DNA from 3 places in the Bacillus sp. MN7755 genome. Region 3 is predicted to be linked to each of the others. Evidence: predicted binding sites of a transcription regulator. Region 3 holds the regulator's gene; each other region holds the start of a gene.
What was found. The regulator LexA, encoded in region 3, represses DNA repair genes until DNA is damaged. The targets are predictions, from matches to a motif close to CGAACATATGTTCG.
Positions count from the first base shown of each region.

Region 1: the regulator LexA is predicted to act here: its motif matches at 1,180-1,193, upstream of ruvA (Holliday junction DNA helicase RuvA).
Region 2: the regulator LexA is predicted to act here: its motif matches at 1,635-1,648, upstream of recA (recombinase RecA).

Region 1 is NZ_BTRL01000026.1:3,079-6,365, reverse strand. Features, by position in the region: gene ruvB (Holliday junction branch migration DNA helicase RuvB) at 1-486, opposite strand, end outside; gene ruvA (Holliday junction DNA helicase RuvA) at 492-1,109, opposite strand; gene ACYVEC_RS25385 (iron-hydroxamate ABC transporter substrate-binding protein) at 1,298-2,242, shown strand; gene ACYVEC_RS25380 (BofC C-terminal domain-containing protein) at 2,255-2,785, opposite strand; gene ACYVEC_RS25375 (DMT family transporter) at 2,906-3,287, opposite strand, start outside.
Region 2 is NZ_BTRL01000012.1:75,534-78,820, reverse strand. Features, by position in the region: gene pgsA (CDP-diacylglycerol--glycerol-3-phosphate 3-phosphatidyltransferase) at 1-315, shown strand, start outside; gene cinA (competence/damage-inducible protein CinA) at 336-1,574, shown strand; gene recA (recombinase RecA) at 1,719-2,750, shown strand; gene rny (ribonuclease Y) at 3,234-3,287, shown strand, end outside.
Region 3 is NZ_BTRL01000007.1:22,841-26,127, forward strand. Features, by position in the region: gene ACYVEC_RS05330 (PadR family transcriptional regulator) at 1-31, shown strand, start outside; gene ACYVEC_RS05335 (DUF1700 domain-containing protein) at 24-566, shown strand; gene ACYVEC_RS05340 (DUF4097 family beta strand repeat-containing protein) at 567-1,373, shown strand; gene lexA (transcriptional repressor LexA) at 1,459-2,079, opposite strand; gene ACYVEC_RS05350 (YneB family resolvase-like protein) at 2,221-2,877, shown strand; gene ACYVEC_RS05355 (DUF896 domain-containing protein) at 2,923-3,162, shown strand; gene ACYVEC_RS05360 (bifunctional metallophosphatase/5'-nucleotidase) at 3,203-3,287, opposite strand, start outside.

The DNA.
Region 1 (3,287 bases), on a different contig from region 3:
AGCACGTGTTGTCGCTCCAACTAATGTAAATGGCGGTAAATCTAAACGTACAGATCGTGCTGACGGTCCTTTTCCAATTACAATATCAAGGCAGAAGTCTTCCATCGCAGGATATAGTACTTCTTCAATTGATCTATGCAAACGATGAATTTCATCAATAAATAATACATCCCCTGGCTGAAGTGCTGTTAATACAGCTGCTAAATCTCCCGGCCTTTCAATTGCTGGACCTGAAGTAGTTCTAACATTTACGCCCATTTCATTTGCAATAATATTCGCAAGCGTCGTTTTACCAAGACCCGGTGGTCCATATAAAAGCACGTGATCTAACGTTTCCTCACGCATTTTCGCCGCTTCAATAAACACCTCTAAATTATGTTTCGCTTTATCTTGGCCAATATACTGACGGAGCGTCTGTGGCCGTAATGAATATTCTAAATCTGCATCTTCATATGCAGATTCCCCTGAAAGGAGACGTTCGTCCATTATACTCACCTCTTACCATTTAGTAAAAGACTAAGTGCCTTTTTAATATACTGATCCGTCGTTAATGATTCTTTTAATAGCTCTGGTACAACGCGAGAAACTTCTCGTTCCGCATATCCAAGTGCGCGCAGAGCTTCCAGCGCCTCATCAAGCTCAGCCGATGAACCTTTTTTCTCATCAAAACGTTCTGCGTCTGAGAATAAATCAACAAATGCATCTGGCACGACATCAGCTAGTTTTCCTTTTAAATCTAAAATCATTTGGCGCGCTGTTTTCTTTCCGACGCCCGGGAATTTCACTAAAAACTTCTCATCTTCATGTTCAATCGCTTGAACGACCTGTCCTGTTTGACCAGAAGCTAAAATTGCAAGAGCGCCTTTTGGCCCAATACCAGACACACCTAACAACTTTGTAAATAATAAACGCTCTTCACGTGTTTTAAAACCGTAAAGTGCCATAATATCTTCTCTCACATAATGATATGTATAGACACGGATTTCTTGCTTACTTCTTTGAAATACATACGGATTCGGTGTAAAAATTTGATAACCAATTCCATTATGGTCAATTACTACATATTCCGGTCCTACATGCTCCACGTAACCTGTAACATATTCAAACAAAATACGATCTCTCCCTCTTAAATCATGTATTCCATTTTAACATATTTAATGATAGAAAAGCGAGACTGCCCCAACAAATGTTCTCTATTTGAAACTTCTGTTATTTTCCATTGACAGAAAGTGTAAAGCACCTTAATATACAGAGGTCGATAATGATTATCAATACTAATTAAAGGGGTTACATCAGGATGAAACGTAAACTATTTATTTTATTTACTATTATGCTAGTTGTTCTTTCTATCGTTGGCTGTTCTTCTCAAAAAGAAGAATCAAAAGCAAAAGAACAACCGAAAACAAAAGTTGTAAAACATGCTAAAGGGGAATCTACAATTCCAGTAAATCCAAAGAGAATTGTTGACTTATCTGGATCAACAGAAGAATTATTACTTCTTGGACATAAACCTGTTGGTACAGCAAATACATATAAAGATAAAATCCAAAAGCATTTAACAGAAAAACTAGATGGAGTAAAAGCAGTAGGTTGGTACTGGGCACCTAAAGTTGATTTAGAAGCTGTTACTGCTTTAAAACCAGACTTAATTATTTTAAATAATCGTCAATTGAAGATTTATGATCAATTAGAAAAGGTTGCACCGACAGTAGTTCTAGAAACAAACTTAGAAGATTGGCGTGGTAAATTTAAAGAAGTAGGTAAACTATTTGACGAAGAAAAGAAAGCAGACAAATGGATTGCAGACTACGATAAAAAAGCAGATTCTTTATCTAAAAAGATTAAAGAGAAAACAAAAGATGAGAACTTTATGTTCGTCGCAGTTACACCACAAAACTTCCGTGTATACGGTAGCTTCGGGTACGGCGACATCATCTTTAACGACTTAAAACTTCCAGCAACAAAAGGTACAGATTTAAAACAAACGATGGCGCAAGTATCGCTAGAAGGTCTTGTTGCATTCCAACCTGATCAAATGTTTATTGTAAACTTTGGCGGCGAAGCTGATAAGGTTTACGAAGACTACAAAAATAGTGCCGTTTGGAAAGACAATAAAGCAGTAAAAAACAATCATGTATATGAAGTATCAAATGAAATCTTCAATACGAAAGCTTTCAATCCTATCGGAAAAGATATGCTAATTGATGAAATCGCAAAAGAAATTTTAGCTAAAAATAAATAAGAAAAAAGCAGCTCACCATGAGCTGCTTTTTTTCTTATTTTGCACTGCGTATTGCTTCATTTTTTCAATCGTCTTCACAAAACCTTCTTTTGATTTAATGCGAATACCACGCTTCAATTTCGCACGCTCATAACTCTCAAGCTTTTTCATATCAATTTGAAAGAAGGAATGAATCGCATTATCACTTTTCGGTACACCTTTAAAAATTTGTAATATCCCTTCCTCTGACACGCCAAAATAACCGCTAGTCTTTAATAACGGAGAAATATCATCAACTTTCTTTTGTAATACGATTTGTACATCATCACGATCAACGAGCTGCCATTCTTTATACTGCTGTAAAAACTTTTCTAAATCCACCACTTTTTCTGTAAAGATTTCTTCACTTACTTCTCCATCAACATACATACGCTCTAATAAAATTGTAACTTGAGGGTCTTTCTCTGTCACTTTTGGTACTGGCCCTTCCGCCCTCGCACTCGTCTCATAAGCTAAGCAAAATATCATAACGAAAGCTTGTACTGCAATCAGTATCCATTTCATTTCCGTTCACCTCTTTTAGGCAAGATCAAACTTTCATTAGTAGTTTTTCCGGAAATGGGGGTTTTATCCCTAATCCATAGATTGCTCTCATTAAGACTTATAGAGTCCAATGATTTCTACCTATTTTGAAACGTATTGATTACGTGAAAGCTTTTTTATATCTTTATTTGATTGTACCGTCACTATATAAACACCAATTAATACGATTATCATCCCAACTATTTGTTGCCACGTAACAGCTGCTCCATATAAGACAACTGATATACCAGTAGCCACAATAGGAGTTAGATTTAAATACATACTTGCTTTGCTTGCACCTAGCTCTTCTACTCCTTTATTAAACACGATATATCCAACTAACGTCCCACATATGCCCATATACAACATTTCTATCCATCCCTGTAAAGAAAACGTCCCAACCTTTCCCCATCCATCTTCATATAGAGAAAGGCCTGCTAAAAACACAGTACCCAATACCGTCATACTCATTGTAGTTAACAAA
Region 2 (3,287 bases), on a different contig from region 3:
CTTATCACGTTAGTTGAGATGCAATACGTACCTGCTTGGATCGTTATTGTAATTATAAGCCGTGAGTTTGCGGTAACTGGTTTACGCCTTGTACTTGCTGGGACAGGAGAAGTAGTTGCGGCAAATCAGCTAGGGAAAATTAAGACATGGACACAAATTATTGCGATCGCAGCATACTTATTACACGATGTACCTTTAAATTTAATCCATATTCCGGTAGCTGATATCTTTATATGGATTGCATTAATTTTTACTGTTATTTCAGGATGGGATTATTTCTGGAAAAATAGAGAAGCTTTTGTAAACTCAAAATAGAAGTTTATGGGGGAATTGGGATGAATGCTGAAATTATTGCGGTTGGAACTGAATTATTACTTGGACAAATTGCAAATACAAATGCCCAGTTTTTATCTGAAAAGTTAGCTTCAATTGGAATTAATGTGTATTACCATACTGTAGTTGGAGATAATAACAAACGATTACAGCAGGCGATTGAAGTTGCGGAAGAACGTGCTGACATGCTTATTTTCACAGGTGGATTAGGTCCGACAAAAGATGATTTGACGAAAGAAACGATATCTTCTTGTTTGGGTGGAGAGCTTGTGTATGATGAAAAAGCATTAGCCTCAATAAGCGATTACTTTAAGCGTACAGGCCGCGAATTCACGGAGAATAATAAAAAGCAGGCGCTCGTTTTAGATGGAGCAACTGTATTTGCGAATGATCACGGTATGGCACCTGGTATGGGGTTAAATAAGAACGGAAAAGTTTATATTTTATTACCAGGACCACCAAAAGAGATGAAGCCGATGTATGTAAGTTATGTAGAGCCTTTTTTACGTAACTTTACAACAGGAGAAAACATTTATTCTCGTGTGCTTCGTTTTTTCGGAATTGGGGAATCTCAATTAGAAGTGAAAGTTCAAGATTTAATTGATAGACAAACGAACCCGACAATCGCCCCCCTTGCGAATGATGGAGAAGTGACACTACGTTTAACTGCCAAACATCAAAATGCTGATGAAGCAACGAAACTCATCCAGCATATGGAAGATTTGATTTTAGAAAGAGTAGGAGAATTTTTCTATGGATATGACCAAGAGTTTCTGCACTATAAAGCGATAGAGTTATTGAAGAAAAAAGGATTAACTTTAGCGTGTGCAGAAAGTTTAACAGGTGGTCTCTTCGGCAATCAAGTGACAGAAAGTGCTGGTGTGTCTTCAGTATTTAAAGGCGGTGTCATTTGTTATCATAATGATGTGAAACAACATGTTTTACATGTACCTGGGGGAGTGTTGTCTACTGATGGTGCAGTTAGTAAAGAATGTGCTCGTTATCTCGCTGAAAATGTTAAAGGTTTATTAAAAGCGGATATCGGAATTAGTTTCACTGGGGTAGCAGGACCGGATGCTTCAGAACAGAAAGAGCCGGGAACGGTATTCATTGGATTGGCGATTAAGGATGAACCAACTATAGTCTTTCCTCTCCATTTAAGTGGAAGTCGTCAACAAATTAGGGAACGTTCGGCGAAATATGGATTTTATCATTTGTATAAAAAGCTAGAAGAGATGTGAGTCTCTTCTAGCTTTTTTTAATGCTAAAATGGAGTTTTATTAAATGGAAAATAAAAAAATCGAATAAATGTTCGATTTTTGTTGGCAAATTGAATTGAAAATAGGTATAATAAGATTAGCAATTCAGTTAAGGAGGAATTTTGAATGAGTGATCGTCAAGCGGCATTAGATATGGCGTTAAAACAAATAGAGAAGCAATTCGGTAAAGGTTCAATTATGAAATTAGGAGAACAAGCGGAGCGTAGAATTTCTACAATTTCAAGTGGTTCTTTAGCACTTGATGTGGCACTAGGGGTAGGCGGATACCCGCGTGGCCGTATTATTGAAATTTACGGACCTGAAAGTTCGGGTAAAACAACAGTTTCATTACACGCAATCGCTGAAGTACAGCGTCAAGGTGGACAAGCAGCGTTTATTGATGCGGAGCACGCGATGGATCCTGTATATGCACAAAAATTAGGCGTTAACATAGATGAATTACTATTATCACAACCTGATACAGGGGAGCAAGGACTAGAAATCGCAGAAGCACTTGTACGAAGTGGCGCGGTTGACATTATTGTAATTGACTCTGTAGCAGCTCTTGTACCGAAAGCTGAGATTGAAGGGGACATGGGTGACTCTCACGTAGGTTTACAAGCTCGTTTAATGTCACAGGCACTTCGTAAACTTTCAGGTGCAATCAATAAATCAAAAACAATCGCAATCTTTATTAACCAAATTCGTGAAAAAGTTGGGGTTATGTTCGGGAACCCAGAAACAACTCCAGGTGGTCGTGCGTTGAAATTCTATTCAACAGTTCGTCTTGAAGTACGTCGTGCGGAGCAATTAAAGCAAGGTAACGACATCGTTGGTAATAAAACGAAAGTAAAAGTAGTTAAGAATAAAGTAGCACCACCATTCCGTGTTGCTGAAGTTGATATTATGTACGGAGAAGGTATTTCAAGAGAAGGTGAAATCTTAGATATGGCTTCTGAACTTGATATCGTTCAAAAGAGTGGTGCTTGGTATTCTTATAATGAAGAGCGTTTAGGACAAGGTCGTGAGAATTCGAAGCAATTCTTAAAAGAGAATACGGATTTAAGAGAGGAAATTGCCTTCTTTGTTCGTGATCATCACGGAATTGGTGAAGATTCTGGTGTGGAAGACACGGAAGATTCAACTCTTCAAGATTAAAAAATAAAAGACACGGGACCGTGTCTTTTATTTTTTTTATCTTCTATTAAAGTGGAATATATCGCAGTGATAAAAATATTTTTTTGACTCAAATGGGATGTGTAAAGAGGAATATTTATATGTTTTAGGTAAATGAAATGGTATTTACTAAGGTTTTCCAGGATAATATGCTATCTATTTTTCAAATTCAGACAACATTCAGGGCTGAAGGTAAAGAAAGTAAAAGTAGACAACGCTTGACAATGAAAATTGCGATAGATACAATGAGAATGTATATTTTTTCTTATATACGAAATACTCTTCTCAAGAAGAGAAGTAATATTCGGAGTAAGACTTAAATCTTGCCGAAATAATAATATGACATTTTAATTGTGAAATGAAGAAAGTCCCTTAAAAAAGCGGGACGACGGTCTTTGCTGTATGTTGGTATTTAATGTACATGCCGACAGTCTTTTTTCATTCATAGCAAGGGGAGGTGAAATCATGAGTAGTACAGTTTGGATACTCATCTCCATTTTGCTTGCAACAGTCGGTGCA
Region 3 (3,287 bases):
AATTATTGAAGGGGTGGAATGGGATGAGTAAAGAACAGTTTCTTAAAGAATTATCAAGTCATCTTAGAAATTTACCGGACGAAGAGCGGAAAGATATTTTATTTGATTATGAAGAGCATTTTCAGTTTGGGATAGAAGAGGGGAAAACTGAATCGGAAATAATAAAGGGGCTTGGCTCTCCGAAAGTAATTGCAAAAGAATTACTTGCGATGTATCGCTTCGATGAAATGAAAAAAGACCCATCAACTTCAAATGTGACAAGAGCTGTCATGGCAGCGATTGGACTTAGTTTATTTAATTTTATTATTGTGTTAGGCCCGTTAGTTGCAATTATCGCTTTTATATCTTCCTTTTGGGTCGGTGGAATTGCTAGTGTAGTAACACCATTTTTCGTTATTGGAAAAGTATTTATGGGTACTTTTATATGGTTGGATTTATTCGTTAGTATAACGTTTGTTGGCGTAGGTTTGTTGTTATGTATTATCGCTTATTATAGTACGAAGTGGTTTAAAAGGCTATGCGTACGTTATGTAATATGGAACTTCAAAATGATAAAAGGGGAGTAGATGATGAAAAAAATATTGTTAGTAGCAATCGCTTGTATCATTATTGGAGTAATTGGGATTTCACAAACATATAAAAAAGCAGTACAAACTGCAGAAAAAGGAAACAAAGAAGATATAATCAAAAACGAAACACTAAAAAATATAGAAGTTAAGTTAGATGCTGGGGATATTGTTGTCCAAAAATCGCCTGACTCTTCTTTTTATGTAAAGCAATCAGGAGATACACGTAAACAAGAGGTTCGTATTGCTGAAGATGGTGACACATTAAAAATCATTGGGGAAAGAGAAAAAGGTGCTTCATTTGATTTTTCCTTTTACGATTTTAGGTTTCAAACGTCTACATTGACTCTCCTTGTGCCTGAACGCTCTTACCAAGATGTAAAAGTAAATTCATCTGCTGGACAAATCGAAATAAGTGATGTGAAAAGTGACCGTGTAAGTGTTGAGACACTTGCTGGTGAAGTGGATTTGAAACGTGTAACGGCTAAGAATGTGGAGGGATCTACAAAAGCTGGTGAGCTGAACTTTAAAAAAGTAATAGGGAAAGTGACTGCAAAAACGACCAGTGGGGAAATAAATATTCTAGATCATGATTCTAAGTATAATCTAGAAGCAAGTTCAACTGCGGGAGATGTAGATATTGTTTTATCGGAAAAACCACAAGATGCTGTAATCACCGGGCAAAGTGCTGCGGGAGATGTAACAATTTTTAATGAAGAAAATAAAAACGTAACAATTGGTAATGGGAGTACAAAGATTAGCGGTAAAACTGCTGCGGGAGATGTGACGATTGAAACGCGTTCATAAGAAATAGAATGTATGAAAATCTATCAAAATACAAAAAGAAGATAATTACCGTATATAAATAAGGTAATTATCTTCTTTTATATTCTTAATGTAAATCACGATATACGCCAATTACTTTACCGATAACTGACACTTGTTTTAAAATGATAGGTTCTAATGAAGAGTTTTCCGGTTGTAGACGGAAATGGTCTTTTTCTTTATAGAAACGTTTAACAGTTGCCTCGTTATCTTCTGTTAAAGCGACTACAATTTCACCATTATATGCAGACTGTTGTTGGCGAACAACAACTAGATCTCCATCGAAAATACCAGCTTCAATCATACTATCTCCAGAAATGCGTAACATAAACACTTGATCTGCTCCAGCAACAATGCTAGCTGGAAGTGGGAAGTGATCTTCTACACTTTCAACTGCTGTAATTGGTAATCCAGCAGTAACTTTTCCGATGATTGGAACTTGAATAACAGATTGTGTTTCTGTATCCATTCGGTCATCACCTAAAATTTCGATTGCTCGTGGTTTTGTTGGATCGCGTCGAATGTATCCTTTTTCTTCTAATCTTGATAAATGTCCGTGCACTGTAGAACTAGAAGCGAGGCCGACTGCTTGACCGATTTCACGTACGGAAGGTGGATATCCTTTTTCTTGTACTTTTAGCTTAATAAAGTCGAGAATGTCTTGCTGGCGTTTCGTTAACTTTTCCATGTTTTCTAACACCTCGTTTTCTTTCATTTTTCTTATTAATAAGTATAACATGTGAAAAAACATTCTACAAACATAAGTTCGAACAAAAGGCGAATTTATGTTACACTGAAGGGAAATAATAGTGAGAAAGAGGGGTTCATAATGAATGCAATTATTTATGCACGTGTGAGTACAACAAAAGAAGCGCAAGAAACATCATTATTACGTCAAAAAGATGAATTATTGCATTTAGCGGAGCGCTATCAAATGAATGTTACTAAGGTGATTGAAGAGCAGGCTAGTGGTTATACAATTGAACGTGATGGAATATTAGAAGTGCTAGATACAATTCGAGACGAACAAATTGATGTGCTACTCATACAAGATGAAACGCGCCTTGGTAGGGGAAATGCAAAGATTGCATTAATGCACTGTTTACATAAAGAGGGAATAAAAGTATACACGCATACGCATAATGGAGAATTACAATTGTCGGATTCGGATTCGATGGTATTAGATATTATTGGTATTGTTGAAGAGTATCAAAGAAAGATTCATAATTTGAAAATTAAACGTGGTATGCAACGCGCGGTAGAAAAGGGCTATCGCCCAGAAAATAATTTAAAGAATCGTCATTTAAGCGTAGGACGAGAGAAGAAAGAAGTGCCGATTGAGGAAATTGTGCGTTTGCGCAAGAATGAACTTACTTTCGAAGAAATTGCAGCAACGCTTCGCGGCTTTGGTCATAATGTTTCAAAAGCGACGGTACATCGTAGATATGTAGAGTATACAAAGCAATTGCTTGATAAAGAAGAGTAACTATTGTATGATAATAATCAGTTTTGATTAGAAGGGGGATTCGAGATGCTTAGTCACGAACTCGTTGAACGCATTAACTTCTTAGCGAAAAAAGCAAAAGCTGAAGGTTTAACTGAAGAAGAACAACGTGAGCGTCAATCGCTACGTGAACAATATTTAAAAGGATTTCGTCAAAATATGTTAAACGAACTTAAAGGAATTAAAGTCGTTAACGAACAAGGTACTGATGTTACACCGGCGAAATTAAAAGCTTTAAAAGAGCAAGATAATGCAAAATTAAACTAAAAGATGGGCAAAGCCCATCTTTTTTTATTTATTATATTCGTTAGTTAATAACTTTCCAGTTGTTATTGATTGTTGCTTCTATTTTTTTGTGCTTCAATATATAGTCAGCAATAAGTTCAGACATA